DNA from 4 places in the Streptomyces sp. C1-1 genome. Region 4 is predicted to be linked to each of the others. Evidence: riboswitches for the same ligand, from Rfam matches in the RefSeq annotation. Region 4 holds a riboswitch; each other region holds the start of a gene.

Region 1 (7,279 bases), 2.2 Mb from region 4:
CTCGAGAGCCTGTCGGCGGGCGCCGACGACTTCGCGGACCGGGCGAGCCGCACGCAGGAGCGCATCGACCTCAAGGCGCAGCAGGAGGCCGAGAAGAAGAAAGCGGCCGCGGAGGCGGCCCGCAAGGAGCGGCTGCGCCCCAAGTACGCCCTGCCGGTCACCCAGCGGGGGCTCAGCGCCTACTTCGGGCAGGCCGGCATCAACTGGATGTCCGTGCACACCGGCATCGACTTCCCCGTCTCCTACGGCACGACGGTGATGGCCGCGACCGACGGCACCGTCCGCACGCAGTGGAACAGCGCCTACGGCAACATGATGATCGTGACCGCGAAGGACGGCACGGAGACGTGGTACTGCCACCTCTCCACCTATCGCGTCGCCTCCGGTACGACGGTGAAGGCCGGCCAGCCGATCGCGTACTCCGGCAACTCGGGCAACTCGACCGGCCCGCACCTGCACTTCGAGGTGCACCCGGCGGGCGGTTCGGCCATAGACCCGCTGCCGTGGCTGCGCAGCCACAACCTCGACCCGACGTAAGCGTCCCCGACCACCGTACGAGCCCCCGCTCCCGAGGAGCAGCGGGGGCCGTTTCGCGTCAGAGCTTCTCGACCGGCGCGTACCGCAGCAGCAGCCGCTTGGGCTTGGCGTCCCCGAAGTCGATCGTCGCCTCCGCGTTCCCGCCCGTGCCCTTGACCGCGACGACCGTGCCGAGCCCGAACTGGTCGTGCGTGACCCGGTCGCCGACGGCCAGGGAGACCACCGGCTTCTCCGACGTACGGCGCGTGGCGAAGCCCGACGCCCCCGACGCCGAGGAGCGCGAGCGGGAGGACGACAGGGAAGCGGCCACCCCGGACGCGGGCCCGGAGGACACGGGGGCCGTGGCGCCCGTGCGCTTCCAGTCGACGTGGTGGGCCGGGATCTCCTCCAGGAAGCGGGAGGGCGGGTTGTACGACGGCTGGCCCCAGGCGCTGCGCAGGGACGAGCGGGTGAGGTACAGCCGTTCCCGCGCGCGCGTGATGCCGACGTAGGCCAGCCGCCGCTCCTCCTCCAGCTCCTTGGTCTGGCCGAGGGCGCGCATGTGCGGGAAGACGCCGTCCTCCATGCCGGTGAGGAAGACCACCGGGAACTCCAGGCCCTTGGCGGTGTGCAGGGTCATCAGCGTGATGACTCCGGAGCCGTCCTCCTCCTCGTCCGGGATCTGGTCCGAGTCGGCGACCAGCGCCACCCGCTCCAGGAAGTCGGCGAGTCCGGCGGAGGCCTCGCCCTCCGCGGTCTCCTGCTCGAACTCCAGGGCGACGGCGGCGAGTTCCTGGAGGTTCTCGATCCGGGTCTCGTCCTGCGGGTCGGTGGAGGCCTGCAACTCGGCGAGGTAGCCGGTCCGTTCGAGCACCGCCTCCAGGACGGTCGCGGGACCCGCGCCGGAGTCGACGATCGTACGGAGGTCCTCCATCAGCGTGTTGAACTTCTTGACGGCGTTGGTGGACCGCGCGGCCATGCCGTACGCCTCGTCGACGCGGCGCAGCGCCTGCGGGAAGCTGATCCTCTCGCGCTGGGAGAGGGCGTCGATCATCGCCTCGGCGCGCTCGCCGATGCCGCGCTTGGGGACGTTGAGGATGCGGCGCAGCGGCACCGAGTCCTCCGGGTTGGCCAGCACCCGCAGGTAGGCCAGGACGTCCCGGACCTCCTTGCGCTCGTAGAAGCGGACGCCGCCGACGACCTTGTAGGGCAGGCCGACGCGGATGAAGACCTCTTCGAAGACACGGGACTGGGCGTTGGTGCGGTAGAAGACGGCGACATCGCCGGCCTTCGCGTCGCCCGCGTCGGTGAGACGGTCTATCTCGTCGGCGACGAACTGCGCCTCGTCGTGCTCGGTGTCGGCGACATAGCCGGTGATGCGCGCGCCCGCGCCCGCGTTGGTCCACAGGTTCTTGGGGCGGCGGGACTCGTTGCGCTCGATGACCGCGTTGGCCGCGCTGAGGATGGTCTGCGTGGAGCGGTAGTTCTGCTCCAGCAGGATCGTCGTCGCGTCCGGGTAGTCCTCCTCGAACTGGAGGATGTTGCGGATCGTCGCGCCGCGGAAGGCGTAGATCGACTGGTCGGCGTCACCGACGACGCACAGTTCGGCGGGCGGGAGGTCGTGCTCGTTCGGCGGGACGTCCTCGTCGTGCGCGCCGGTGCCGACGAGTTCCCGCACGAGCGCGTACTGCGCGTGGTTGGTGTCCTGGTACTCGTCGACCAGGACGTGGCGGAAGCGGCGGCGGTAGTGCTCGGCGACGTCCGGGAAGGCTCGCAGCAGGTTGACCGTCGTCATGATCAGGTCGTCGAAGTCGAGGGCGTTCGCCTCGCGCAGCCGCGACTGGTACATCGCGTAGGCCTGGGCGAGGGTCTTCTCGAAGCCGTCGGTGGCCTGGGCGGCGAAGTCCTCCTCGTCGATCAGCTCGTTCTTCAGGTTGCTGATCTTGGCGCTGAAGGACTTGGGCGGATAGCGCTTGGGGTCGAGGTCCAGGTCCCGGCAGACCAGCGCCATCAGGCGCTTGGAGTCGGCGGCGTCGTAGATCGAGAACGACGACGTGAAGCCGAGCTTCTTCGACTCGCGGCGCAGGATGCGCACGCACGCGCTGTGGAAGGTCATCACCCACATCGCGTTCGCGCGCGGGCCGACGAGCTGCTCGACGCGCTCCTTCATCTCGCCCGCGGCCTTGTTGGTGAAGGTGATCGCGAGGATCTGGCCGGGGTGCACGTTCCGCGAGCCGAGGAGGTGCGCGATGCGGTGGGTGAGCACACGGGTCTTGCCGGAGCCGGCGCCGGCCACGATGAGCAGGGGGGTGCCGGCGTGCACGACGGCCGCGCGCTGGTTCTCGTTCAGCCCGTCGAGGAGTGCGGCCGGGTCGATCGCGGGGCGCGGGGCGCCGTCGCGGTAGTGACTGTCCCGGTCCGGCGGCACGTCGAACTTCCCGCCGAACAGATCGTCCGGAACAGGCTCCGGTACGTGATCGTCCTCGGGCGGCGGCGGGGGCTCCTCGTGGCCGCGGGGGGCCTGGAGGTCCGCCAGGAAGCTGTCGTCAAAGAGGCTGCTCATCGCTCTCCGAGTCTAGGGGGCCCCACTGACAGCCCGCCGCCGCCCTGAGAACATCGCCGGATCCGATGACGCCGCGCACGCTCCCACACCCGTTCATCACGGTGCGTGACCAGCGGCGGAAGGTTGACCAAAGGTCACGAAAATGTATCGGGCATATCGAACATCGTCCTTCACATGGGCCACACGAGTTGGCTACCGTTCCGCGCAGGCCATACGACCCCCACCGGCGAACGTCGCCGGGCCGCGTGGCCTCCGCCGAGTCCGGGGCGCCGCCGCGCCGTCCGGAGCCGGGGACCCAACCGACCTTGGGGTGAATCGGCCCGACCCCCTGTGGGGCGGACCGTAGGGCAACCCTTCCGAACCACCCGCCCGAACCCGACAGCTAACTCGGTAGGCGGAACATGGAAGGAGTCGCCTCCTTTGGCGTCGCACCGCAAGTCGCGCCCCGCGGGAACGCGCGTAGCAGGCATACGCACCCCCGCTCTCGCCACGGCCACCCTCACCTCCGTGGCACTGCTGTCCCAGACGGCCAACGCAGCACCCTCCACCGACGGCCGGCCCAGCATCGAGGAGGTCGAGAAGAAGGTCGACGACCTCTACCGCCAGGCCGAGTCGGCCACCGAGAAGTACAACGCGGCCAAGGAGAAGACCACCAAGCAGCGCAAGCACGTCGACACCCTCCTCGACGACGTCGCCAAGCGCGCCCAGAAGCTCAACCAGGAGCGCGAACAGCTCGGCTCCTTCGCCGCCGCCCAGTACCGCACGGGGGCCGCCGCGCCCGACACGGCGACCTTCCTGCTCGCCGACTCCCCGCAGGACTACTTCGACCAGACGCAGCTGATGGGCCGGCTGACCTCACGTCAGAAGAGCGCGGTCGACGACTACTTCGCCGAGCAGTCGGTGACGATGAAGAAGCGCGAGGAGGCCTCCCGGAGCCTGGAGACGCTCACCCGGACACAGAGCGACCTGCAGACCGCCAAGTCCACGGTGCAGCACAAGCTCAGCTCCGCGCGCGAACTGCTGTCGAAGCTGACGGCCCAGGAGAAGGCGCGGCTCGCCGAGATCGAGAAGCAGAAGCAGGAGGAGGCCGCCCGCAAGGCAGCGGAGCTGGCCAAGCAGCAGGCGGCCGCGCAGGCCGAGGCGGCGGCCGCGGCCCAGGACAGCGGCTCCACGTCCGGTACCGGCACCGGCACTGGAACCGGCACCGGCACCGGCACCGGCACCTCGGACTCCTCGTACGCCACCAAGGCCGCGAAGGCGATCGCCTTCGCCCGCGCGCAGATCGGCAAGCCGTACGTCTGGGGCGCCACCGGCCCCGGCTCCTACGACTGCTCCGGCCTCACCCAGGCCGCCTGGAAGGCCGCCGGCGTCACGCTCCCGCGCACCACCTACGACCAGGTGAACGCCGGCACCACCGTCCCCCTCACCGACGCCCAGCCCGGCGACCTGATCTTCTTCTACGACGACATCAGCCACGTCGGCATCTACATCGGCAACGGCATGATGATCCACGCCCCGAAGCCGGGCGCGTACGTCCGCGAGGAGTCGATCTACTACGGCGGCGAGTCCATCATCCACAGCGTGGTCCGGCCGGCCTGAGGCCGCCAGAGGGGCGTACGGCTCTCACCGTGCGCCCCGCCGCACCACCACGCGCCGACGTCAGGTCCACAGCACCGCGATGAAGATGTTCGCCGTGGTGAGCGCGCCCACCAGACCGAACATGCTCTTGTCCACCGTCTCCTCGTCCCGCTTCACGTAGACCAGGCCGAGGATCACGATCAGCAGGGCCAGCTTCAGGCCGATCTTGACGTTGTTGACGTGGTGGTCGTCGGCCTGGTTGAGGCCGACCAGGATCGCGCCGGTGAGCAGCATGGTCAGCGCCCCGTGCAGCATGCCGGGGACGAAGCGGGCCGTTCCCTGCCCCATCGCCTTCATCTGGGTGAGGAAGCCGCCGAGGAGCGCGGCGATGCCGACGATGTGCAGGCCGACGAAGAGATGGATGAGTACGTCCATGAGGCCGGAGCTTAGACAGGGGCGCCGGAGGCCCCCGACACCGGCCCTCTCCCCACCCGTCGGTCGCATATATGCGCCATAGCACCCTGCCACCCTGGGGCACCCGAAAACCGGCACATCGGTCAGCGCACCGTGTGAAGCCGACGAGGCAGGGCCTGGATCACGGTCGTACCCGGTCACCCGTCGCCCCACTCACGGCAGTTCCGCACAACGCGTTACCGGACCGACACAGCCAGGTTTAGCGTCCTTCCCCAGGTGACCGGCTCCCCACCGCCGCCCGGGCCAGGGGCGGCAGTCGGCCACCACCGCCGAGAAGGTCCGACGGCGGCCTGCTCCCCCTGTGCGGGCCGCCGCCGGACGCGTAAGCCGCCCCGGACGGGGTGGTCGTACGAAAGGACGTGCAGTCCAGGTGGCAGCGCATCGCAAGCCCGGTCGGCGATCATCACTGGGCGGCAGCACCGCCCGTACGGCCTTCACGATCGCCCTGGCGGGCGCCGCCACCGCGACGGCCTTCGACGGGACCGGGCAGGCCGAGCCGCAGCTGACTCCCGCACAGGTCAAGGTGAAGGTGGACCGGCTCTACCAGGAGGCGGAGACCGCCACCCAGAAGTACGACGGCGCGAAGGAGAAGGCGCAGGCCGCCGAACACCGGCTGTCGGCCCTGCGGGACGAGGCCGCGCGCAAGACGGAGAGGCTCAACTCGGCGCGCGACGCGCTGGGTTCGACAGCGGCGGCGCAGTACCGGGGCGGCGGGCTGGACCCCGCGCTGCAGCTCGTCCTCTCCAGCGATCCCGACCGCTACCTGGACGGCGCCGAGTTCGTCGACCGGGTCGGCACCCGGCAGGCGGCGGCCGTCGCGGGCGTCCGCGAACAGCTGCGGGAGATCCAGCGGTTGCGCGGGACCGCGCGCGTCGAGCTGACCTCTCTGAAGGCACGGCAGGCCGAACTGGCCCGGCAGAAGAAGACGATCACCGGCAAGCTGGACTCGGCACGGCGGCTGCTGTCCGGCCTGTCGCCCGAGGAGCGCGCCCGGCTCGGACTGGACGGCGGCGGTGCCGGCCGCGCTTCCCGGTCGGGCACGGACGGGCGCGTCGGCCTCCAGGCGCCCGGCTCGGCGACGGCCCAGGCGCCCGACTCCCGTGCCGCGGCCGCCGTCGCGTACGCCTACGCCAAGCTCGGCAGCCCCTATGTGTGGGGCGCCACCGGCCCGGACGCCTTCGACTGCTCGGGCCTAGTCCAGTCCGCGTACCGCTCCGCGGGCGTCTCCCTTCCCCGCACGACATACGCCCAGATCGACGCCGGCCGGCGGGTCTCCCGTTCCGAACTGCTCCCGGGCGACCTGGTGTTCTTCTACTCGGGCATCAGCCACGTCGGCCTCTACATCGGCAACGGGCAGATGATCCACGCCCCGAACCCCTCGGCCCCGGTGCGGATCGCGCCGATCGACGAGATGCCGTTCGCGGGGGCGACGCGGGTGGTGTGAGCCTCAGACCAGTCGCCGGGCCGTCGCCCACCTGGTCAGCTCGTGCCGGTTCGACAGCTGCAGCTTCCGCAGGACCGCCGAGACATGGGACTCGACCGTCTTCACCGAGATGAACAGCTGCTTGGCGATCTCCTTGTAGGCGTACCCGCGGGCGATCAGGCGCAGCACCTCGCGCTCGCGCTGGGTGAGCCGGTCCAGGTCCTCGTCGACCGGCGGGGCGTCGGTGGAGGCGAACGCATCCAGGACGAAGCCGGCCAGACGCGGGGAGAACACGGCGTCCCCCTCCTGGACCCGGAAGACGGAGTTGACGAGGTCGGTGCCGGTGATCGTCTTGGTGACGTAGCCGCGGGCGCCGCCGCGGATCACGCCGATCACGTCCTCCGCCGCGTCCGACACGGACAGGGCGAGGAAGCGGACGGGCTGCTCGGCGTCGGCCATCAACGGGGCGCAGCGGCGCAGCACTTCGACCCCGCCGCCGCCCGGGAGGTGGACGTCGAGGAGGACGACCTCGGGGCGGGTCGCGGTGATGACCGTGACCGCCTGGTCGACGTCCGCGGCCTCGCCGACGACCTCGACGCCGGTCTCGTCGGTACGGCCGATCTCGGCCTGTACGCCTGTCCGGAACATGCGGTGGTCGTCGACGAGGACCACGCGCACGTGCCGCCCGCCGGCGCTCCCACCGGTCGGTTCCACGGACTCGTTCG
Region 2 (7,279 bases), 920 kb from region 4:
GGGTCAGCTCCGCGATCTCCGCGTTGAGCCGCTCCTTCTCCGCCTCCAGCTCGATGCGGTCGTACTTGGTGAGGCGGCGCAGCGGGGTGTCGAGGATGTACTGGGTCTGGGTCTCCGACAGCGAGAAGCGCTCCATCAGGCGTTCCTTCGCCTGTGCGCTGTTCTCGCTGGAGCGGATCAGGCGGATGACCTCGTCGATGTCGACCAGCGCGGTGAGCAGGCCCTCCACCAGGTGCAGGCGGTCGCGGCGCTTGGTGCGGCGGAACTCGCTGCGGCGGCGCACGACCTCGAAGCGGTGGTCGAGATAGACCTCGAGGAGCTCCTTGAGGCCGAGTGTGAGCGGCTGCCCGTCCACCAGGGCGACGTTGTTGATGCCGAAGGACTCCTCCATCGGCGTCAGCTTGTACAGCTGCTCCAGGACTGCCTCGGGCACGAAGCCGTTCTTGATCTCGATGACCAGGCGCAGGCCGTGCTCGCGGTCGGTGAGGTCCTTGACGTCGGCGATGCCCTGGATCTTCTTCGACCCGACGAGGTCCTTGATCTTGGCGATCACCTTCTCGGGGCCGACCGTGAAGGGCAGTTCGGTGACGACCAGGCCCTTGCGGCGGGCGGTGACCGTGTCGATCTCGACCGTGGCACGCATCTTGAAGGTGCCGCGGCCCGTCTCGTACGCGTCCCGAATGCCGGAGAGGCCGACGATGCGGCCGCCGGTGGGCAGGTCGGGGCCCGGGACGTACTTCATCAGGGTTTCCAGGTCCGCGTTCGGGTAGCGGATCAGGTGGCGGGCGGCCGCGATCACCTCGCCGAGGTTGTGCGGCGGCATGTTGGTCGCCATGCCGACCGCGATGCCCGACGAGCCGTTGACCAGCAGGTTCGGGAAGGCGGCGGGGAGGGCGACCGGCTCCTGCTCCTGGCCGTCGTAGTTGGGCGCGAAGTCGACCGTGTCCTCGTCGATCGACTCCGTCATCAGGCTCGTCGCCTGCGCCTGGCGGCACTCGGTGTACCGCATGGCGGCCGGCGGGTCGTCGTTGCCCAGCGAACCGAAGTTGCCGTGGCCGTCGACCAGGGGCACGCGCATCGAGAAGGGCTGCGCCATGCGCACCAGGGCGTCGTAGATCGACGCGTCGCCGTGCGGGTGCAACTTGCCCATGACCTCGCCGACCACGCGCGCGCACTTCACATAGCCGCGGTCGGGGCGCAGGCCCATCTCGTTCATCTGGTAGACGATGCGGCGGTGCACCGGCTTCAGACCGTCACGGGCGTCGGGCAGGGCGCGGGAGTAGATGACCGAGTACGCGTACTCGAGGAAGGAGCCCTGCATCTCGTCGACGACGTCGATGTCGAGGATGCGCTCCTCGAACGAGTCGTCGGGCGGCGGGGTCTTCGTGCTGCGGCGGGCCATCGCTGCCGGCTCCTCTTTTCTGGTCGCTCGCCTACGGGTCGCTCACGTCCCCTTCGGCTCACGCTTGGTGAAGCATGAACGGGATCTGACGCGACCATTGTGGACCGCGGCACTGACAACGCGGGCCAGGACCCGGTGTCGGCGGTCAGGCCCGGCGGGCGGGGTCGCCCTCGCCGCGGCTGCCCGCAGGCTACGCGATCCGCTGAGGGCGTACGTCGTCCGGGAACTTCGCCGCCGGTCCGCCCGCTTGCATACAGTGGCAGGACCGGCAGGAAAACAGCGGTTTCCAGCACCGCATCCGCGATCGAAGGGACGTACATGCCCATGGGTCACACGGCCACAGACCAGGCAGGCACCGGGGGCCTGACAGCGACCGAGCACCGCCTGGCCAACGGCCTGCGCGTGGTGCTCTCGGAGGACCACCTGACCCCGGTCGCGGCGGCGTGCCTCTGGTACGACGTCGGCTCGCGCCACGAAGTCAAGGGCCGTACCGGCCTGGCTCACCTCTTCGAGCATCTGATGTTCCAGGGGTCGGGCCAGGTCAAGGGCAATGGCCACTTCGAGCTGGTGCAGGGCGCCGGGGGCTCGCTCAACGGCACCACGAGCTTCGAGCGGACCAACTACTTCGAGACCATGCCCGCCCACCAGCTGGAGCTCGCCCTCTGGCTGGAGGCCGACCGCATGGGCTCCCTGCTGGCCGCCCTGGACGACGAGTCCATGGAGAACCAGCGGGACGTCGTCAAGAACGAACGCCGGCAGCGCTACGACAACGTCCCGTACGGCACCGCCTTCGAGAAGCTGACCTCCCTCGCCTACCCGGAGGGCCACCCCTACCACCACACCCCGATCGGCTCGATGGCCGACCTGGACGCGGCGACCCTGGAGGACGCGCGCGCGTTCTTCCGCACCTACTACGCGCCCAACAACGCCGTCCTGTCGGTCGTCGGCGACATCGACCCCGAGCAGACGCTCGCCTGGGTCGAGAAGTACTTCGGTTCAATCCCCGGGCACGACGGCAAGCCCGCGCCCCGCGACGGCACGCTCCCCGACGTGATCGGCGAGCAGCTGCGGGAGGTCGTCGAGGAGGAGGTGCCGGCGCGCGCCCTGATGGCCGCCTACCGGCTGCCGCACGACGGCACGCGCGCGTGCGACGCCGCCGACCTGGCGCTCACGGTTCTCGGCAGCGGCGAGTCCTCCCGCCTCTACAACCGGCTCGTGCGGCGCGACCGTACCGCCGTCGCGGCCGGCTTCGGACTGCTGCGCCTGGCCGGGGCCCCCTCCCTGGGCTGGCTGGACGTGAAGACGTCCGGTGACGTCGAGGTGCCGGTCATCGAGGCCGCCATCGACGAGGAACTCGCCCGGTTCGCCGCGGAGGGCCCCACGAGCGAGGAGATGGAGCGCGCCCAGGCCCAGTTGGAGCGCGAGTGGCTGGACCGGCTGGGCACGGTCGCGGGCCGCGCCGACGAACTGTGCCGCTTCGCCGTCCTGTTCGGCGACCCGCAGCTCGCCCTGACCGCCGTCCAGCGCGTCCTGGAGATCACCCCCCAGGAGGTCCAGGAGGTCGCCAAGGCCCGCCTGCGGCCCGACAACCGCGCGGTGCTCGTCTACGAACCCGTCTCCGGAGAGGTCGCCGAGGACGCGGATCCTCCCGAAGACCCCGAGGCCGAGGCCACGGTCGAAGCCGGCGACAAGAACGAGGAGGCGGCCAAGTGAGCGAGCTCGCCACGATGGAGTTCCACCCGCAGCCCCAGGCCGGCGAGGCGAGGCCCTGGGCGTTCCCCGCACCCACCCGCGGGGCGCTCGACAACGGCCTGACCGTGCTGCGCTGCCACCGCCCCGGCCAGCAGGTCGTCGCCGTCGAGGTGCTCCTGGACGCGCCCCTGGACGCCGAGCCGGCCGGCTTCGACGGCGTCGGCACGATCATGGCGCGCGCGTTCTCCGAGGGCACCGACAAGCACTCCGCCGAGGAGTTCGCCGCCGAGCTGGAGCGCTGCGGCGCCACCCTCGACGCGCACGCCGACCACCCCGGCGTCCGCCTCAGCCTCGAAGTGCCGGCCTCCCGCCTGGCCAAGGCGCTCGGCCTGCTCGCCGACGCCCTCAGGGCGCCCGCGTTCGCCGACGGCGAGGTCGAGCGGCTGGTCCGCAACCGCCTGGACGAGATCCCGCACGAGCTGGCCAACCCCTCCCGCCGCGCCGCGAAGGAGCTCTCCAGGGAGCTGTTCCCGGCGACCTCGCGCATGTCCCGCCCGCGTCAGGGCACCGAGGAGACCGTCGAGAAGATCGACGCGGCCGCCGTACGCGCCTTCTACGACCGCCATGTGCGGCCCGCCACGGCCACCGCGGTCGTCGTCGGCGATCTCACCGGCATCGACCTGGACGCCCTGCTCGGCGAGACCCTGGGCACCTGGACGGGCTCGAAGGCCGAGCCCCGTCCCGTGCCGCCGGTGACCGCCGACGACACCGGGCGCGTGATCATCGTGGACCGTCCCGGCGCAGTCCAGACGCAGCTGCTCATCGGCCGCGTCGGCGCCGACCGCCACGACCGCGTGTGGCCGGCGCAGGTGCTCGGCACCTACTGCCTCGGCGGCACCCTCACCTCCCGCCTGGACCGCGTCCTGCGCGAGGAGAAGGGCTACACCTACGGTGTGCGCGCGTTCGGGCAGGTCCTCAGGTCCGCCCCGGACGGCACGGGCGCGTCGATGCTCGCCATCAGCGGCTCCGTCGACACCCCGAACACCGGCCCGGCACTCGACGACCTCTGGAAGGTGCTGCGCACGCTCGCCGAGGGCGGTCTCACCGACGCCGAGGTCGACGTCGCGGTGCAGAACCTGGTGGGCGTGGCGCCGCTGAAGTACGAGACCGCTGCGGCGGTCGCGAGCACACTGGCAGACCAGGTCGAGCAGCACCTGCCCGACGACTACCAGGCGACGCTGTATCAGCAGCTCGCCGCGACCGGCACGGTGGAGGCCACCGCGGCGGTCGTGAACGCGTTCCCGGTGGACCGTCTGGTGACCGTCCTCGTCGGTGATGCGGCGCAGATCAAGGAGCCGGTGGAGGCGCTCGGCATCGGTGAAGTGACCGTGGTGTCCGCCGAGTAGCGGCACGCGCGCGTGGGAGGCCCTGGTGACTGACCTGTCACCAGGGCCCTCCTATGTCCGAATTGGCGCGTAATTGAAGGAGAGATGCCCGTCTGCCCTGTGGGATGCGCTACAAAAGCCGTGATCCGTTTGGGGATTGAAAGGCGCCCCGCTTAGCGTCGTCCGGGCTGTCCGTCAGGCACTGCGCCGCACCCGCGGCACCGGGCAGTCATCGCCGAGTCCCCGTACGGCGCGAGCCAGGGGAGCCGGGGACCCACGTAGTCCCTGGGGTGAATCGGACGCCCGCGCGAGCCGCGAGGGGGTCCGTAGGAGACCTTCCTGCTCCGAACCCGTCAGCTAACCCGGTAGGCGAGAGGGAAGGAAAGGAACAGCCACTACATGGCGTTCATGTGCGCCACCGGGAAGCACCGTCGTCCCAGCCGCATCAAGCGTTCCACCGCCCAGGTCGCCGGCGTCGCGGCCCTCGCCACCACCGGTGTGATCGGCGCTCTCGCGGCCCCCGCGCTCGCCGCGGACAACTCCGTCGACGCCGTCGAGCAGACCGGCCTCACCCCCGTCATCAGCATCGGCGACTCGATCGCCGAGAAGATCGACGCGCAGGCCGAGGCCCAGAAGCAGGCCGCCGAGGAGGCCGCCCGCAAGAAGGCCGCCGAGGAAGCCGCGCGCAAGAAGGCCGAAGCGCTCGCCAAGAAGGAGCGCGAGGCCAAGGAGCGCGCCGCCCGTGAGGCCGAGCGCAAGCGCCTGAACTCCTTCGTCGCGCCCATCTCCAACTCGTACGTCTCCACGGGCTACAAGGCCAGCAGCTCCCTGTGGTCCTCCGGCAGCCACACCGGCATCGACTTCCACGCCGCGAGCGGTACGTCCGTCCACGCGGTGGGCTACGGCACGGTCGTCCAGACCGGCTGGGGCGGGGCGTACGGCAACCAGATCGTGATCCGGATGAACGACGGGACGTACACCCAGTACGGCCACCTGTCGTCCATCGGCGTCTCCGTCGGCCAGAAGGTCGTCACCGGCCAGCAGATCGGTCTCTCCGGCTCCACCGGCAACACCACCGGACCGCACCTGCACTTCGAGGCCCGGACGACCCCCGAGTACGGCTCGGACATCGACCCCGTCGCGTACCTGCGCTCGCACGGTGTGAACGTCTAGCGACGCGCCGCCATACTCCGAAGACCCCGGCTCCCCCGAGCCGGGGTCTTCGTCGTTTCTGTCGCCCCGGTGTCCAAAAAATATCCATGGATTCCGGCCTGCCGTCGGAAATTCCGGCTCATTGCAATAGAGTCGCTGGACACAACGTCAATCGTCGACGTTTCACGGGGATTAAGACGGAGGTCGGTCATGCGTATTCCGGCGCACTCGGTGTGCACGGCCATCCGGGACGACATCGTCGCGGGTGTCTACGAGCGTGGCGGCCGCCTCACCGAGGAACTCCTCGCCCGCCGTTACGGCGTCTCGCGTGTCCCCGTCCGCGAGGCCCTGCGCACCCTGGAGGCCGAGGGCTTCGTGGTGACCCGCCGGCACGCGGGCGCGTGCGTGGCGGAACCGACCGAGCAGGAGGCCGCCGACCTGCTGGAGATGCGCATGCTGCTGGAGCCGCTGGGTGCGTCCCGGGCCGCCCAGCGGCGCACCGAGGCCCACCTCAAGGTCCTGCGCGGCCTGGTCAGACTGGGCCAGGAGCGGGCCAGGAGGGGCGGCAGCGAGGATCTGCGCTCCCTGGGCGGCTGGTTCCACGAGACGCTCGCCCAGGCCTCGGGCAGTCCCGCGCTGACGTCGATGCTGACCCAGCTGCGCCACAAGATCGCCTGGATGTACGCGGTGGACGCGCCGGCCAACCCCGCGGAGTCCTGGGCGGAGCACGGCGCGATCGTCGACGCCGTGGCCCGGGGCGACGGCGACCGCGCGCGGGCGATCACGAGCCTGCACACCGAGCGCTCGACGGCCGCGCACCGGCTGCGGTTCGGCGGCGCGAACGGTGTGAGGAACTCGCAACACGCCGTAAACATGTCGAGCCTGCGGCATTAACACGAGCGCCGTATACAAAGGGAAGGGAATTCGAGGGGGCTAATTCAAGCTGCCCGCCGTCGAGAATTTCCGACCCCGGCACAGGAAATGCGAAGGGCCCGCCCGGTAATTCGGACGAGCCCTTCTGTGGTGCCGCGATCAGACGGTCTCGGGAAGCTCCTCGAGCCCTTCGGAGACCAGCTTGGCCAGACGGTCGAGGGCGACGTCCGCGCCCTCGGCGTCGGAGGCGAGGACGATCTCCTCGCCACCCTGGGCGCCCAGACCCAGGACGGCCAGCATGGAGGCCGCGTTGACGGGGTTGCCGTCGGCCTTGGCGATCGTCACCGGGATACCTGCGGCCGTGGCGGCCCGGACGAAGATGGAAGCGGGGCGGGCGTGGAGGCCCTCGGCCCAGCCGACGTTGACGCGGCGCTCAGCCATGTGATGCTGCCCTTCGGTTTTCAGGGTTGTCTAGACCAGTTTCCCACAACGTGAAGAGTCTCCGGAGCGGTACTCACGTTCCGTCCGGGGTGGGTGGTCGGGCCGCGGCCTCGGCCCGATCGACGTCCTCTTCGGTTCTCCACAGACTGCCTCGCGCCGCTGTCGGACGCGAGCCGTACTCTGGGGCCCATGCAGATCGCGTCGGACCGGCACGAGTATCCCGCCCACTGGGAGGCCGACGTGGTGCTCCGCGACGGCGGCACCGCGCGCATCCGCCCCATCACCGTTGATGACGCAGATCGCCTGGTCAGCTTCTACGAGCAGGTCTCGGACG
Region 3 (7,279 bases), 6.3 Mb from region 4:
GGGACAGGCCAGCGACCTGGCCATCCAGGCCGACGAGCTGTCGCGGCTGCGGTCCCGCCTGGAGGAGATGCTGGTGCGGCACACGGGGCGGTCCCGGGAGCAGGTGGCCGAGGACATCGAGCGGGACAAGATCCTCGACGCCCGGGAGGCCGTGGAGTACGGGCTGGTGGACCGGATCGTCCCCAGCCGCAGGTCCACCTTCGCGCCACCCACGGGGAGGTGAGCGGCCGGTGCTTCCACCCGAGCTCCCGCCGCTGCCCGCCCTCACGCGTGCCGAGGGCGAGTTGATCGACCGTTACCTCGACGTGGTCGACCTGCTCGGCCGCATCAACCCCGCGCACCACGGTGACACGTACCGAGGACTGCGCGCGGCTCAGGCGCTGGTGACCAAGGCGGCCGAACTGCGCGACGCCCTGGTGCTGATGCACCAGCGGGGGGAGACCGAACTGCACGCCCCCACGCTGGGCCGGGCCATGCGGGTGCTGGACGGTGAGCGGCGCACGGCGCGGGTCATCGTGCCGCCGCGGTCCGACAGTTGATCCGAGCGTCCGGACCGAGGCTGAAACGCACCAAACGGCGTACCCCCTTTTGGAGTAGACGCGGCTGCTGTTTCGGGACCCCTCCGGTTGCGCAACACGCGTAGCCGAGGGGCGGAATGGGACGTTCCGCCGCTGGTCCGGGGCTCCTCGGACTCGCGACGGCTGTTCGAAAAACAGGGTGTCCACCCGAACGGGTGAGTGGTGAGTAACGCCACAAATCCCCGATTCCATTGGGATTTTCGGACATCCGTGAGTCAAGATCCCTGTCTGACGACAAGCCCCCGCCGCAGCGGCGGGGCGATCCGGGCGGACGCCGAGTCCTGCCGCCGCCTGGATGACCGGTCGACAGGAGTGGATCGGCAGGAGTGGAGGACCCAAGCACGACGGGTCGCCGGCACGGTCACGCCATGACCGTTCCGAGCAGCCCTTGGGGTGAAGCCGCGCATGCGGCCGGGCAACTTCGCCAGCCCGAATCCGACAGGTCATCCTTCACAGGCGGCTGACGAAGGGTTGCGCATGACTGCGCTCAATCGTGTCCCGTCGCTGATGGTCCGGGCCGGCACGGCCTCGGCTCTCACCCTCGCCGCCGTGGGCGGCTCCGTCGTGATCCCGGGCGTCGCCGCCGACGCCTCGGCCGCGACGACGGCGACGAAGGCACTTCAGGTAGCGGCGTCCAAAAAGGGATCCCCGTACAAGTGGGGCGCCACCGGACCGCGCCGCTTCGACTGCTCAGGGCTCACGCTGTACTCGTTCAAGAAGGCCGGCAAGACACTGCCTCGAACGGCGGCCCAGCAGTACAACAAGACCCACCACATCTCCGCGAGCCACCGCAAGGCCGGAGACCTGGTGTTCTTCCACTCGGGATCGAACGTCTACCACGTGGGCATCTACGCCGGGAAGGGGAAGATCTGGCACGCCCCGAAGACCGGGGACGTCGTGAAGCTCCAGAAGATCTGGACCCGCAGCGTCTGGTACGGCCGGGTCAGCTGACTCTCCCGTGGGGGCGGCGGCCTCCTGACCTGCCGTCACCCCCACGGGGCTCCACATTCCGCACCCAGGCGCATCGCGCCTGGGCGTCTTGGTTCACGGCTCCTGCTGCCCCGCCGTGACGGGCTGGGCCGGAACGGTCCACGGCAGTTCGATGGAGACCGTCTTGCCGCCCTCTCTCGTGGGCCGCACTCGCAGCCTGCCGCCGCACTCGGCCGCCAGCCAGCGGATGATCACCATGCCCCGTCCGTTGTCCTGCTGGACCGCGGCCGGGAGCCGCTTGGGGAAGCGCGGATGGCTGTCGGTGACGCCGATGCGCAGTTGCTCGTCACGCTCCAGTCGCAGGTCCACCGTGAAGGTGGGAGACTGCCCGAAGGTGTGCTGTACCGCGTTGGTGGCCAGTTCGGAGACAATGAGGCGGATCGTCTCGGCCGCCTCGGTGTGGGCGGGCAGACCCCATTCCACCAGTGTGGTGACCACGTAGCCGCGGGCGGCGGAGACCGAGGCCGGCTCGCTCGGCAGAGTGACGGATGCTTCCAGGTGGTCTGCCATGACGACGTCGTCCCTTTCCCGCGGGACCGGAGTCCGACATGGAGCGGATGGTTCGAGTACGGTCCCGGACTGGTGCTTCTTCGCCAGACTGCCATTACCGCGACGGTCACGGGTGGCGATCCACCAAGATATGCATATATCTGTCGCTCAAAACGGTGAACTCTACGACCTGAGACCGTATTTGGGCGCCCCGGAAGGAGTAAGGAGTACCGCATGCAGAACGGTCCCGCGGTGCGCCGCCGCAAGCTGGGCGCCGAACTGCGCGCCCTGCGCACGGGGGCGGGTCTCACCAGTGGCGAGGCGGCCCGGCTCGTGGGCTGGCACCAGTCCAAGGTGAGCCGGATCGAGACCGGCGCCAGCGGGGTGAAACCGGCCGATGTGCGGTTACTTCTCGACGCCTACGCCGTCGCGGACTCCCAACTGCGCGAGTTGCTTTTGGTGTTGGCGGGCTCCGACGAGGGCGTCGGGCGGCACCACTGGTGGCACGCCTATCGCGGAATTCTCCCGCCCACCTATCGAGACTTCATCAGCCTCGAGTCGCAGGCGAGCGCGATGCGCACGCTGGAGACGTCCGTCGTGCCCGGTCTGCTGCAAACGCCCGAATACGCGCGTGCGGTCACCAGGGCGGCGGTCGACGGACTGGACGACGAACGGCTGGACGCTCTGGTCGAGGTGCGGCTGGCCCGGCAGGACGTACTGCGTTCGGATCCGCCGTTGAGGCTGGCAGCGGTCCTGGACGAGGCGGTTCTGCACCGGGAGATCGGCGGTCCGGACGTCATGGCACGGCAACGGGAACGGCTTCTGGAAGCGGCCCGTCTGCCCCAAGTGCGGCTTCAGGTACTGCCGTTCGCTGCCGGGGCACATGTCGGCGTCACAGGCCCTTTCGTAATCTTCTCATTTTCGAGCACTTCTGATCTGGACGTGGTTGTTCTCGACCACTTGACGAGTAGCCTCTACCTCGAACGGAAAGAAGACCTGGAGGCGTATACACAGGCCTTCAACGCCCTTCGGATTCACGCCCTTTCACCCGAGGACTCGTTGGATTACATCGCCGCGACAGTTTGACGGCGCGTAAGGAGGCACCATGTCAGCTCTGCCTCGGAACGTACCTTCCAGCACCGAAGTGCACGGCGTGCGGTGGCTGCGCAGCAGCTACAGCACGGGAGCGAACAACTGCGTCGAGACGGCACTGCCGCACTCCGGCCCGTGGGCCGGACTGCTCGCGGTGCGCGACTCGAAGGACACCGCTGGGCCCGCGCTGCTCTTCTCCCCCGAGAGCTGGGCGGGCTTCCTCACGGTCGTCCGGTCCTGATCAGTCCGTGATCGCGCGGCACACTGCCGTGTCACGCCGACTCATGGTCGCGTCTCGCCGATCACCCTCACCGCGTGTTCGATCAGTGCCCCGGAGAGGTCCGCGCGGGCGGTCAGCCTGAGCCGTGAGATGCCGTCGGGAACGGAAGGAGGACGGAAGCAGCCCACGGCGAGGCCTGCCGAACGGCAGTCGGCCGCCCATCGCACGGCCCCCTCCGGGGACGGCGCGCGCACCGAGACCACCGCGGCGTCCGGACGCACCGCCTCGTGGCCCGCGGCGGTCAGCCGCGCGTGGAGTTCCGCCGCCACCGCGCGTGCCCGCGCCGCCCGCTCGGGCTCGCGGCGCAGCAGCCGCAGCGCGGCCAGGGCCGCCCCCGCCGCCGCGGGCGCCAGACCCGTGTCGAAGATGAACGTCCGGGCCGCGTTGACCAGGTGTTCGATCACCTTGGCCGGGCCGAGCACCACTCCGCCCTGACTGCCCAGCGACTTGGACAGCGTGGCCGTCACGACCACGTCGGCGTCGCCCGCGAGGCCCGACGCCCACGCGGCACCCCGGCCCCCGTCGCCCAGGACGCCGAGCCCGTGCGCGTCGTCGACCAGCAGACCCGCGCCCCGCTCCCGGCAGGCGGCGGCGAACGCGGCCAGCGGGGCCGCGTCCCCGTCGACCGAGAAGACCGTGTCGGAGACGACGACGGCCGGGCCGTCGTGCGTCCGCAGCGCCTTGCGCACCGCCTCCGGGTCCGAGTGGGGCACGACCTGCGTGCCGCCCCGGGCCAGCCGGCAGCCGTCGATCAGCGAGGCGTGGTTGCCCGCGTCGGAGACGATCAGCGAGCCGTGCGGGGCCAGCGCGGTGACGGCGGCGAGGTTGGCCGCGTAGCCGGAGGAGAAGACCAGCGCCGCCTCGAAGCCGCAGAAGTCGGCCAGTTCCCGCTCCAGCTCGGCGTGCAGTTCCGTCGTACCGGTGACGAGGCGGGAGCCGGTGGAGCCGCCACCCCAGGTCCGGGCGGCCTCGGCCGCGCCCTCGGCGACCTCGGGATGGTGGGTCAGCCCCAGGTAGTCGTTGCTCGCGAGGTCGAGGAGCGGCGAGTCGGCCGGGCGCGGACGCAGCCGCCGTACGAGCCCGGCTCGGCGGCGCAGCTCCGCCTGCTCGTCGATCCAGCCGAACGCCATGACTCCTCCGGGTGCTTTTGTAGGCAGTGGACAGACACTAGCCGGACCGTCCGCACCCCATGATGTGGCAATACCCACACGTCGAAGCGCACGTCTTGTTCAATCTCTCCTTGGCCCGGAGCGGCTCCGTAGGACAGGATCGGCTCTCATGGACCTGCTGAACACGCTGGTGGACAAGGGGCTTCGGCGCGAGCTGCCGACCCGCGAGGAAGCTCTGGCCGTCCTCGCCACTTCCGACGACGACGTGCTCGATGTGGTGGCCGCGGCCGGGAAGGTGCGCCGGCACTGGTTCGGGCGCCGGGTGAAACTCAACTACCTCGTCAACCTCAAGTCAGGGCTCTGTCCGGAGGACTGCTCCTACTGCTCCCAGCGGCTCGGCTCCAGCACCGGCATCCTCAAGTACACCTGGCTCAAGCCGGAGCAGGCCTCCGAGGCCGCCGCTGCCGGTCTGGCGGGCGGCGCCAAGCGGGTGTGCCTGGTGGCGTCCGGGCGCGGTCCGACCGACCGTGACGTGGACCGGGTCGCGGGCACCATCAAGGCGATCAAGGAGCAGAACGAGGGCGTCGAGGTGTGCGCCTGCCTCGGTCTGCTCTCCGACGGCCAGGCCGAGCGGCTGCGCGAGGCGGGCGCGGACGCCTACAACCACAACCTCAACACGTCGGAGTCGACGTACGGCGACATCACGACCACGCACACCTACGCCGACCGCGTCGACACCGTGAACAAGGCGCACGCGGCGGGTCTGTCCGCCTGCTCCGGCCTGATCGCGGGCATGGGCGAGAGCGACGAGGACCTGGTCGACGTGGTCTTCTCGCTGCGGGCGCTGGACCCGGACTCGGTGCCGGTCAACTTCCTCATCCCGGTCGAGGGCACCCCGCTGGCCGAGGAGTGGAACCTCACCCCGCAGCGCTGTCTGCGCATCCTGGCGATGGTCCGCTTCGTCTGCCCCGACATCGAGGTGCGCATCGCGGGCGGCCGCGAGGTCCATCTGCGCTCGATGCAGCCGGTCGCCCTGCACCTGGCCAACTCGATCTTCCTCGGCGACTACCTCACCACCGAGGGCCAGGCGGGCAAGGCCGACCTGGAGATGATCGCGGACGCCGGTTTCGAGGTGGAGGGCGCCGACCAGGTGACCCTGCCCGAGCACCGGGTGCACGCGGGCGGGGGCTGCGGGTCGCACGGGGACGCCGGCTGCGGGTCGCACGGGGACGCCGGCTGCGGGTCGCACGAGGGCGCCGGGTGCGGGTCGCACGAGGGCGCCGGGTGCGGGTCGCACGAGGGCGCCGCGGTGTGCGGTACGGCCGCTGCCGTGCCGGCGGCCAACGAGCCCCGCACCGACCTGGTCGCCGTACGTCGGCGTGGTGCCGGAACGGACCTCGCGCCCAATGCCTGACCTGCCCGTCTCCGAGCTGCTGGAGCTCGACCGGCGGCATGTGTGGCATCCGTACGGGCCGATGCCCGGACGGGTCGAACCGCTCGTCGTCGAGGCCGCGAGCGGGGTGCGGCTGCGCCTGGCGGACGGTTCGGGCGAGCTGGTCGACGGCATGTCGTCCTGGTGGTCGGCGATCCACGGCTACAACCACCCGGTGCTCAACGAGGCCGCGCGCGAGCAGCTGGGCCGGATGAGCCACGTGATGTTCGGCGGGCTCACCCACGAGCCCGCCGTACGGCTCGCGAAGCTCCTTGTCGACATGTCGCCCGACGGCCTGGAGCACGTCTTCCTCGCCGACTCCGGTTCGGTGTCTGTCGAGGTCGCGGTGAAGATGTGCCTGCAGTACTGGCGGTCCCTGGGCCGGACCGGCAAGCAGCGCCTGCTGACCTGGCGCGGCGGCTACCACGGCGACACCTGGCAGCCGATGTCGGTGTGCGACCCCGAGGGCGGGATGCACGAGCTGTGGACGGGGGTGCTGCCCCGGCAGGTGTTCGTCGACGCGCCTCCGGCCGAGTACGAGGAGGCGTACGCCGAGTCGCTGCGCTCGGCGATCGCCGAGCACGCCGACGAGCTGGCCGCGGTGATCGTCGAGCCGGTGGTGCAGGGCGCGGGCGGGATGCGGTTCCACTCCCCCGCCTATCTGCGGGTGCTGCGCGAGGCGTGCGACGCGCACGACGTGCTTCTCGTGTTCGACGAGATCGCCACCGGTTTCGGCCGCACGGGCGCGCTGTTCGCGGCGGAGCACGCGGCGGTGACGCCGGACGTGATGTGCGTCGGCAAGGCGCTGACCGGCGGTTACCTGACGATGGCGGCGACGATGTGCACCGCGCGCGTGGCCGACGGCATCTCCCGGGGCGAGGTCCCGGTGCTCGCCCACGGCCCGACCTTCATGGGCAACCCCCTCGCGGCGTCCGTCGCCTGCGCCTCGGTCGAGCTGCTGCTGGGCCAGGACTGGCTCGCGGAGGTCAAGCGGATCGAGTCGGGGCTGCGGGAGGGGCTGGCGCCGGCGCGCGAGCTGCCCGGGGTGCGGGACGTCCGCGTCCTGGGTGCCATCGGGGTCGTCCAGCTGGACCACGCGGTCGACATGAAGGCGGCCACCGACGCGGCCGTGCGCGAGGGCGTGTGGCTGCGGCCCTTCCGCGACCTGATCTACACGATGCCGCCGTACGTCACCGGGGACGGGGACGTGGCACGGATCGCGCGCGCGGTCTGCGCCGCGGCGCGGGAGGGATGACATGCCGGTACTGGTGATCACGGGCACGGGCACGGAGGTCGGCAAGACCGTCAC
Region 4 (7,279 bases):
CTGGGCCGGCACGACGGCCGGATTCTGCAGCGCGCCCGGGCCGACGGCGCCGAGGGCCGCCCGGACGAGATCCAGCTGATCGAGTTCGCCTCGCGGGCCGGTTACGACGGGTTCATGGCCGACGAGCGCCGCACGTCCCTGTCCGGGGAGCGCGACGCGGCGATCGCCAGGACCGAGCTGTACCCGGTGGAACTGGTCAAACATCGGTCCGACCCGGCGCCGGCAGCGACGACGGAATAGGCTGACCGCGTGGCGAGAGTGCGGTTGAGCGTGGCCGAGCGGCGTGAGGAACTGCTGCGGGCGGCCATCGGGCAGATCGAGGCGCGGGGCGTGGCGGCGGTCCGGATCGCCGACGTGGCGTCGGCCCTCGGTGTCAGCAACGCCCTGGTGCTGTACCACTTCTCGACGAAGGAGAAGCTGGTCGCCGCCGCTTTCACCTACGCCGCCGAGGACGACCTCGCCCATCTGCGCAAGCTGCTCGGCCGTCGCACCACGGCGCTACGGCGACTGCGTGCCGCCGTGCGCTGGTACGCGCCGACCGGCCAGGCCAAGGGCTGGCGGCTGTGGATCGAGGGCTGGGCGGCGGCGCTGCGCGAACCCGCGCTGCGGGAGGTGGCGCGGGACCTCGACAAGCGGTGGAAGGCGGCGCTCGCCGAGGTCATCGCGGAGGGCGTGGCCGCGGGCGAGTTCCACTGCCCCGACCCCTTCGGCACGGCCCTGCGTCTGACGGCCCTGCTGGACGGCCTGGCGGTACAGCTGACCTCGTACGCCGGCGCCGTCCCCCGGACCCGGGCACAGGAGTGGGTGGACGAGGCCCTGGCCCGCGAACTGGGCCTGGAACGAGCGGCGTTGACCACTTCGCAGGCGTGAGGGCGCGCCCGCTCCAGGGGTCCCCCGACTCTCACCGGGGGACCGGGAGACCTCGAGACCGAGTGACCGGGAGACCCCACCGCCCTCAGGCGACGGAGGCGATCCGTGTCCTGATGTCCTCGGGTGACAGCGCGCCCTTCGCCGTGACGTGGTCGCCGGACGACTCGCCGCGCAGCCGACGCCCGATCCACGGCACCAGGTACTCGCGCGCCCACTGCACGTCGTCCCGCCGCACCTCCAGCGTGCCCCGCGGCGGCAGCGGCGGCCAGGGCTGGTCGGGGTCGGCCGGGATCTCCAGGCCGAGGACCTGCCCGGCGCGCAGCGCCACGCGCGTGTGACCCTCGGGCGAGAGGTGGAGCCGGTCGCCGTCCCAGGCCCTGCGGTCCTGCACCGACTTCAGCGACCACAGGTCGAGCACGGGGCAGCCGTACCGGTCGGCGATGGCCCGTACATGCCCGTTGTAGGTGGCGATCTTGCCGCGCAGGTGCTTCAGCACGGGCACGCCACGGGTGTCGAACCCGGTCGTCACCATGACGGTGCCGGCGACCGCCGTGAGGCGGGCGATCGCCCGCTCGAAACGCTCGGCCACCTCGTCGGGGTCGGTGCCCGGCCGGATGATGTCGTTGCCGCCCGCGCAGAAGGAGACCAGGTCGGGGGCGAGCTCGACGGCCTGCGGGAGCTGGTCCGCCACGATTTGGTCGAGCAGTTTGCCGCGCACGGCGAGGTTCGTGTAGCTGAAGTCGCCCTCCGGACGCCGGTCCGCGAGGAGCACCGCGAAGCGGTCCGCCCAGCCGACGAAGGCCCCGTCGGGGCCGGGGTCGCCGACGCCCTCGGTGAAGCTGTCCCCCACCGCAACGTACGACCCGATCACTGATCTGCTGTCATTCTTCGAATCGTCTGCCACAGCCGTCACTATTCACCTTCGAATGTGACCTACGCGACCGTAGGCCGGGGTTGACGGGCGGTGACATAAGCCACTCCCAAAGTGTTGGCCAAGGTCGGAATAACGCTCTGTTCAGGGCTGTTGACGGGTCAACCGCCACACGGCCGTGCGCCCGCCCCGTCGTCGACCCCGCGGACACACCGAAGGCCGGACCCGGGGATCGGGGTCCGGCCTTCGGCGGCGTGTCGGGCGGCGTGGCGGCGGGGGGTCAGCCGACGGCGACGCCCTTGGAGCGGAGGTAGGCGACCGGGTCCACGTCGGAGCCGTAGTTCGGCGTGGTCCGGATCTCGAAGTGCAGGTGCGGCCCGGTGACGTTGCCCGTCGCGCCGGACAGGCCGAGTTGCTGGCCCGCGCTGACGCTCTGGCCGGCCGAGACGGACAGCTGCGAGAGGTGCCCGTACTGGGCGTAGTAGCCGTCGGCGAGCCTGATGACGACCTGGTTGCCGTATGCGCCGCCCCAGCCGGCGGAGACGACCGTGCCCGCGCCGACGGCCTTGACGGAGGTGCCGGTGGGGACGACGAAGTCGACGCCGGTGTGGTAGCCGCTGGACCACATGCTGCCGGCCACGTGGTAGCCGGTGCCGACGGTGGCGCCGGAGACGGGGAGCTGGAAGCCGGTGGCGGCGGTGGTGGTCGCGGCGGCGCTGCGGGTGGTGCCCTCACCGGAGGAGGACGAGCGCTCCTTCGGCGTGGTCGAGCCCTGCGAGGACGAGGACTTGGCCGTGGAGGACTTGGTGGTGCCCGTCGCGGCCTTCTTGCCGATCGAGAGCTTCAGACCGGGGTGGATGAGCGACGGGTCGTCGCCGACGGCGGCGCGGTTGTCGGCGTAGAGCTTGTGCCAGCCACCGCTGACGTGCTGCTCCTCGGCGATCTTCGAGAGGTAGTCGCCGGACCGCACCGAATAGACGTGCACCGCCTTTTCGGAGGCGGTGTTCTTCTTTTCGGTCGCCTTCTTGACGGTATTCGGAAGAGACTGCACGGCCTTTTCCGAAACCGACTGGGAAGCGGACTGGGCGGTGGCCGCGTGGGCGCCGGTGGCACCCATCAGCGGGAGGGCGAGCGCGGCGCCGCCGGTTCCGGCGACGGCGATGGAGCGGGTGAAGCGCTGGGGCTTCGGGCGGCGGTGCTTACCCTTCGCGGGCATGGCGAATTCCTCTCCGGCGCCTGCGAGGTGAGCTGTCGGGTGCGGGCTGGAGATGCCCGGCCGCGCGCTGGTCGCGGCTGTACCCCTAGCCGTTCCGGAGACCGGAACAGGCGTTGTACCTGTGGGTCCCCCGCTCCTGCCGTACACGGGTGAGTTGGTGCGGGCTCCGGGCGGCGGCAGGATTGGGCGTCCGTCCGGATTGGTGTGGAACGTAAGCGACGAAGACGCGAAGGGACAAGCGACGGTTCCCCGTGAATGCGTTTCTCTTGATCCTCCGCGGAAATCCACGGTCACTCTCCGTGAATTTCCGCTTCAGGCCATTCTTCAATCCGCAGGAAAGACAGATTGATTACGTGAGCATGACGAGGTACGCACCGTCACGGATATGACGCTGCTCACGTGACACTGCTCCAGCTTCCCTTGTCGCAGCGCGAGTTGGAATGAAGCCCAATCAACGCAGCAATTCGGACAGAAGAGTCAGATGCGGCGCAGGCGGAGAACTGCCGCATCGAGGTCGCCCCGAAGTCCGGTACGCAGGCCATGGTGCAGCAATACGCCACCTCGATGCACTTCGCCCGTTTCGAGGCATTCGTACGACGCCGTCGGGTCGAGAGCACGCAGCCGCAGGGCCGGTACGGGCTCGCCGTAGCTCTGCGCCTGCAGCCAGGCGAGGACGACGGTCTCGTCCCCGCGCACGTACTGCACCGCGCTCAGCCCGCCCGTCGGCGGCCTGAGGCGGTGGAGCTCGCCGTGCTGGACGAGCGGCCGGATCTCCTTGTAGAGGCCGACCCAGTCGCGGGCCTCGGCCAGCTCCTCCTCGGTCCACTGCGTGAGGTCCCCACCCACCCCGAGCACTCCGGCCATGGCACTGACGAACCGGAAGCGCAACGAGCTGACGCGCCCGTTGAGCTGGGTGTTGGGGCTGTCGGTGACCCAGGCGGCCATCACGCGCGCGGGGTGGATCTGGCTGAAGCCGTGCTGGATGGCGAGCCGGTCGAGCGGATCGGTGTTGTCCGAGGTCCACACCTGGTCCGTACGGCTCATGATGCCGAGGTCGATCCGTCCGCCGCCGCCCGAGCAGGACTCGAAGACGACACCGGGGTGGGCCGCCCGCAGCCGGTCCAGGAGTGCGTACAGGGCGCGGACGTGGTCGACCCAGAGTCGCTGCGGATAGCCGTCACCCGGCCACCCGGCGTCCGTGAAGCAGCGGTTGAAGTCCCACTTGACGTAGTCGATCGGAGCGCTGGTCAGGAGTGCGTCGAGCCGCTCCCACAGGTACTCCTGGACGTCCTCGCGGGCCAGGTTCAGCACGAGCTGGTTGCGCAGCTCCGTCCGCTTGCGTCCGGGCTGGAACTGGACCCAGTCGGGGTGGGCGCGGTAGAGGTCGCTGTCCGGGTTGACCATCTCGGGTTCGACCCAGATGCCGAACTGCATGCCCAGTGCGTGCACGTAGTCGGCGAGCGGCGCCAGGCCCTTGGGGAAGCGGTCCGGGTTGGGTGTCCAGTCGCCGAGTCCGGCCCGGTCGCTGGTGCGCGTGCCGAACCAGCCGTCGTCGACGACGAACAGTTCCACGCCGATCGCCGCGGCCCGCCGCGCGAGGGCCCCCTGCTGCTCCTCGGAGATGTCGAACTCCGTGGCCTCCCAGGAGTTGAACAGCACGGGGCGGTCCTGGTCAGCGTCCGGGACGACGTACGCGCGCTGGTAGGCGTGCCAGGCCCGGCTCGCCCCGCCGAAGCCGCCGTCGCTCCACAGTCCGGCGAAGACGGGGGTGGTATAGGACTCCCCCGGCGCCAGGTTCAGCAGCCCTGAGTCGTCGTATCCGGCGCCTCCGGTGATCTGCACGCGCGCGTCCGGGAGTTGGGCCACCGCGATGCGCCAGGAGCCGGACCAGCCGAGGGCGCAGCCGTAGACCTCGCCGCGCTCCTCGGTGGCGTCGGTGTCGAGGGCGACCCAGGGCAGGTGCTGGTGTCCGGTGTGCCCGCGGCGGCTGCCGATGATCTTCTCGCCGTAGGTGAGCGGGGAGCTCGTGAGCCGGGACTCGGCGGCCCAGCGGCCGTGCAGCTGGGACAGCCGCCAGCCGTCGCGGTCGGGCAGCGTCCAGGTGGCGGCGTCCGCGCGCAGCAGCTCCAGGGGGCCGGGGCCTTCGTTGTCGAGGGTCACCCAGCGCTCGACGACGTCGTGCCGCATCCGGTGGTGCAGGGTGATCGCGAGACCGCCGTCGCGGAACCTCAGCCGGAGATGGTCGCCCACCGTCTCGTACGCCTCGAAGCGCCACTCGGTGCCGCGCCGCTCGTCGGAGCGTACGGACAGGGCGGGCCGCACGAAGCGCGGACCGCCCTCGACCGGGTACTCCTCACGGCCGTCGAGCGGGGACTCGAAGGGGCGGTAGTCGGGCAGCGGGCGTACGGCGAGGGCCTCGGCGTCGGCGAGGGCGATCCGGGGGCCCCAGTGCAGGTGCAGGAGCTCGTCGTCCTCAGTGAGATGGATGGCGTAACCGCTGGTCGGCCCGGTCAGGAGCCACGTACGGCGGTTGTCGGAGATCTCCAGCATCAAGCCCCCACAGATTCGAACAGGTGCGATCAAGCAGCAACATCATCAACTCCGGTGGGGGTCGACGGCAACGCCTGTGGACAACTCGTTGCCCAAGGAAGCCATGTCGTATCGTCGACAAGGTCCCCGCCGTCGAGCCGAGTCGGCGGGGCCGACTGGGAGGAGCCCCCGTGACGCAGCAGGTCCCGTCGACCGATCCGGAGCTGGCCCGGGTCCGCAACTTCCGCGACGTGGGCGGGCTGCCGACGGTGGACGGGCGGCGGGTGCGGCACGGGGTGCTGTTCCGCAGCGGGCATCTGGCGCACGCGACCGAGGAGGACGCCGCCTTCCTCGCCTCGCTGGGGCTGCACACGATCTTCGACTTCCGCAACGCGGCGGACCAGAAGCTGGAGGGGCCGGACGTCGAGCTGCCCGGCGTGCGCAATGTGAACCTGCCGCTGTCCGACCCGGCGGACGGCGCCGGTTTCTGGAAGATGGTGCGGGACGGCGAGATCGAGCAGCTGCGCGAGGCCCTCGGCGACGGCAAGGCGGCGGGCCGCATGATCGCTTCCTACCGCACGATCATCAGGGAACGCACCACCGAGCACACGCGCGTGCTGCGCTCGCTCGCCGATGACAGCGTGCCGGCCCTGATGCACTGTGCGGCGGGCAAGGACCGCGCGGGTCTGTCCATAGCCATCACCCTGCTCACCCTGGGCGTGGAGCGTGAGGCCATCGTCGCGGACTACCTGGAGTCCAACGCCAAGCACCGCCGCTACAAGGTGCACCGCAGCAGCGGCTCCGCCGCCGGCTACTCCCCCGAGGTCATGGAGCTGCTCAGCCCCCTGTTCGAGGCGCGCGCCGAGTATCTGGCGGCGGCCTTCGAGACCATCGAGGAGACGTGGGGCGGGGTCGAGGCGTACCTGGAGCAGGGGCTCGGGGTCACACCGGAGATCCGAGAGCGGCTGCGCGGGCGGCTGCTCGACTGACGGGCACCCGGCCTACTTCGCGCCCACCGCGAACAGCAGGTAGATGAAGGCCGCGAACAGGTGTCCCACGGCGATGTAGATGATCAGCCGGACCCACAGGCCGCGGGGGAACTTCTCCTCCATGTTGCTGTTGCTCATGGCATCTCTCCATCGGTGGGGCCGAGGCACAGGGTGGCCGTCGGGCTCTGCAGCAGGGTGTGGACGAACAGGAGCTCGACACCGTCGGGGTCCTGCGCGGCGATGCGGTGCGGTGTGAGCGAGTCGAAGTGCGCGCTGTCGCCGGGGGCGAGGCGGTGCGTGGTGTCACCGAGGCGCAGCCGCAGCCGTCCGCTGAGGACGTACAGCCATTCCTCGCCGGGGTGCACGCGCACGATGTCGCCCTGCGAGCCGTGCGGCACGTGCACGCGCAGGGCCTGCATGCCACGGCCGGGTGATCCGGCCTGCCAGTAGGTCCAGCCGCCCGCAGGCGTCGGTTCCATGTCGGCGCCGCGCACGACGGCGTCCCGGTCGGCGACCCGCTCGCCGAGCAGTTCCGAGACGGTCGTACCGTAGATACGGGCGAGGGCGAGCAGCATCGGCAGCGAGGGCTGGCGCTGTCCGGTCTCCAGCCGGGACAGATGGGCCGGCGAGAGCCCGGCGGCGCGCGCCGCGGCCTCCAGGGTGAGGGTGGCGCGACGGCGCAGGGCGCGCAGCTGGGGCGCGACGGCGGGCAGGTCCGGTCCGGGGAGCGGCTCGGACTCGGCTTCCGGAGAGCTCATGCTCTCCATTGAGCCGCGGTTTTGCCCCTGCGGCAAATTCGTTGCC

The links. Region 4 has a riboswitch for cyclic di-AMP ahead of ACQF4J_RS09665 (M23 family metallopeptidase). Riboswitches for the same ligand answer to the same signal wherever they lie in the genome.
Region 1: it holds a riboswitch for cyclic di-AMP, as region 4 does, so the genes downstream of both, ACQF4J_RS19450 (NlpC/P60 family protein) here and ACQF4J_RS09665 (M23 family metallopeptidase) in region 4, are expected to answer to the same signal.
Region 2: it holds a riboswitch for cyclic di-AMP, as region 4 does, so the genes downstream of both, ACQF4J_RS13655 (M23 family metallopeptidase) here and ACQF4J_RS09665 (M23 family metallopeptidase) in region 4, are expected to answer to the same signal.
Region 3: it holds a riboswitch for cyclic di-AMP, as region 4 does, so the genes downstream of both, ACQF4J_RS38510 (C40 family peptidase) here and ACQF4J_RS09665 (M23 family metallopeptidase) in region 4, are expected to answer to the same signal.

Annotation. Positions count from the first base shown of each region.
Region 1 is NZ_CP189826.1:4,290,208-4,297,486, forward strand. It holds gene ACQF4J_RS19440 (M23 family metallopeptidase) at 1-537, shown strand, start outside; gene pcrA (DNA helicase PcrA) at 596-3,079, opposite strand; cyclic di-AMP (ydaO/yuaA leader) riboswitch at 3,323-3,491, shown strand; gene ACQF4J_RS19450 (NlpC/P60 family protein) at 3,500-4,678, shown strand; gene ACQF4J_RS19455 (hypothetical protein) at 4,739-5,092, opposite strand; gene ACQF4J_RS19460 (NlpC/P60 family protein) at 5,502-6,575, shown strand; gene ACQF4J_RS19465 (response regulator transcription factor) at 6,579-7,279, opposite strand, start outside.
Region 2 is NZ_CP189826.1:3,018,881-3,026,159, reverse strand. It holds gene ACQF4J_RS13670 (DNA gyrase/topoisomerase IV subunit A) at 1-1,402, opposite strand, end outside; gene ACQF4J_RS13665 (M16 family metallopeptidase) at 1,721-3,115, shown strand; gene ACQF4J_RS13660 (M16 family metallopeptidase) at 3,112-4,500, shown strand; cyclic di-AMP (ydaO/yuaA leader) riboswitch at 4,703-4,866, shown strand; gene ACQF4J_RS13655 (M23 family metallopeptidase) at 4,879-5,652, shown strand; gene ACQF4J_RS13650 (GntR family transcriptional regulator) at 5,842-6,525, shown strand; gene ACQF4J_RS13645 (HPr family phosphocarrier protein) at 6,664-6,945, opposite strand; gene ACQF4J_RS13640 (GNAT family N-acetyltransferase) at 7,135-7,279, shown strand, end outside.
Region 3 is NZ_CP189826.1:8,450,422-8,457,700, reverse strand. It holds gene ACQF4J_RS38520 (ATP-dependent Clp protease proteolytic subunit) at 1-223, shown strand, start outside; gene ACQF4J_RS38515 (hypothetical protein) at 231-539, shown strand; cyclic di-AMP (ydaO/yuaA leader) riboswitch at 857-1,052, shown strand; gene ACQF4J_RS38510 (C40 family peptidase) at 1,056-1,529, shown strand; gene ACQF4J_RS38505 (ATP-binding protein) at 1,623-2,078, opposite strand; gene ACQF4J_RS38500 (helix-turn-helix domain-containing protein) at 2,292-3,143, shown strand; gene ACQF4J_RS38495 (DUF397 domain-containing protein) at 3,163-3,390, shown strand; gene ACQF4J_RS38490 (8-amino-7-oxononanoate synthase) at 3,432-4,559, opposite strand; gene bioB (biotin synthase BioB) at 4,708-5,952, shown strand; gene ACQF4J_RS38480 (adenosylmethionine--8-amino-7-oxononanoate transaminase) at 5,945-7,225, shown strand; gene bioD (dethiobiotin synthase) at 7,227-7,279, shown strand, end outside.
Region 4 is NZ_CP189826.1:2,100,872-2,108,150, forward strand. It holds gene ACQF4J_RS09650 (hypothetical protein) at 1-240, shown strand, start outside; gene ACQF4J_RS09655 (TetR/AcrR family transcriptional regulator) at 250-870, shown strand; gene ACQF4J_RS09660 (SGNH/GDSL hydrolase family protein) at 956-1,741, opposite strand; gene ACQF4J_RS09665 (M23 family metallopeptidase) at 2,022-2,957, opposite strand; cyclic di-AMP (ydaO/yuaA leader) riboswitch at 2,962-3,119, opposite strand; gene ACQF4J_RS09670 (alpha-galactosidase) at 3,435-5,507, opposite strand; gene ACQF4J_RS09675 (tyrosine-protein phosphatase) at 5,678-6,475, shown strand; gene ACQF4J_RS09680 (DUF6126 family protein) at 6,488-6,613, opposite strand; gene ACQF4J_RS09685 (helix-turn-helix domain-containing protein) at 6,610-7,233, opposite strand.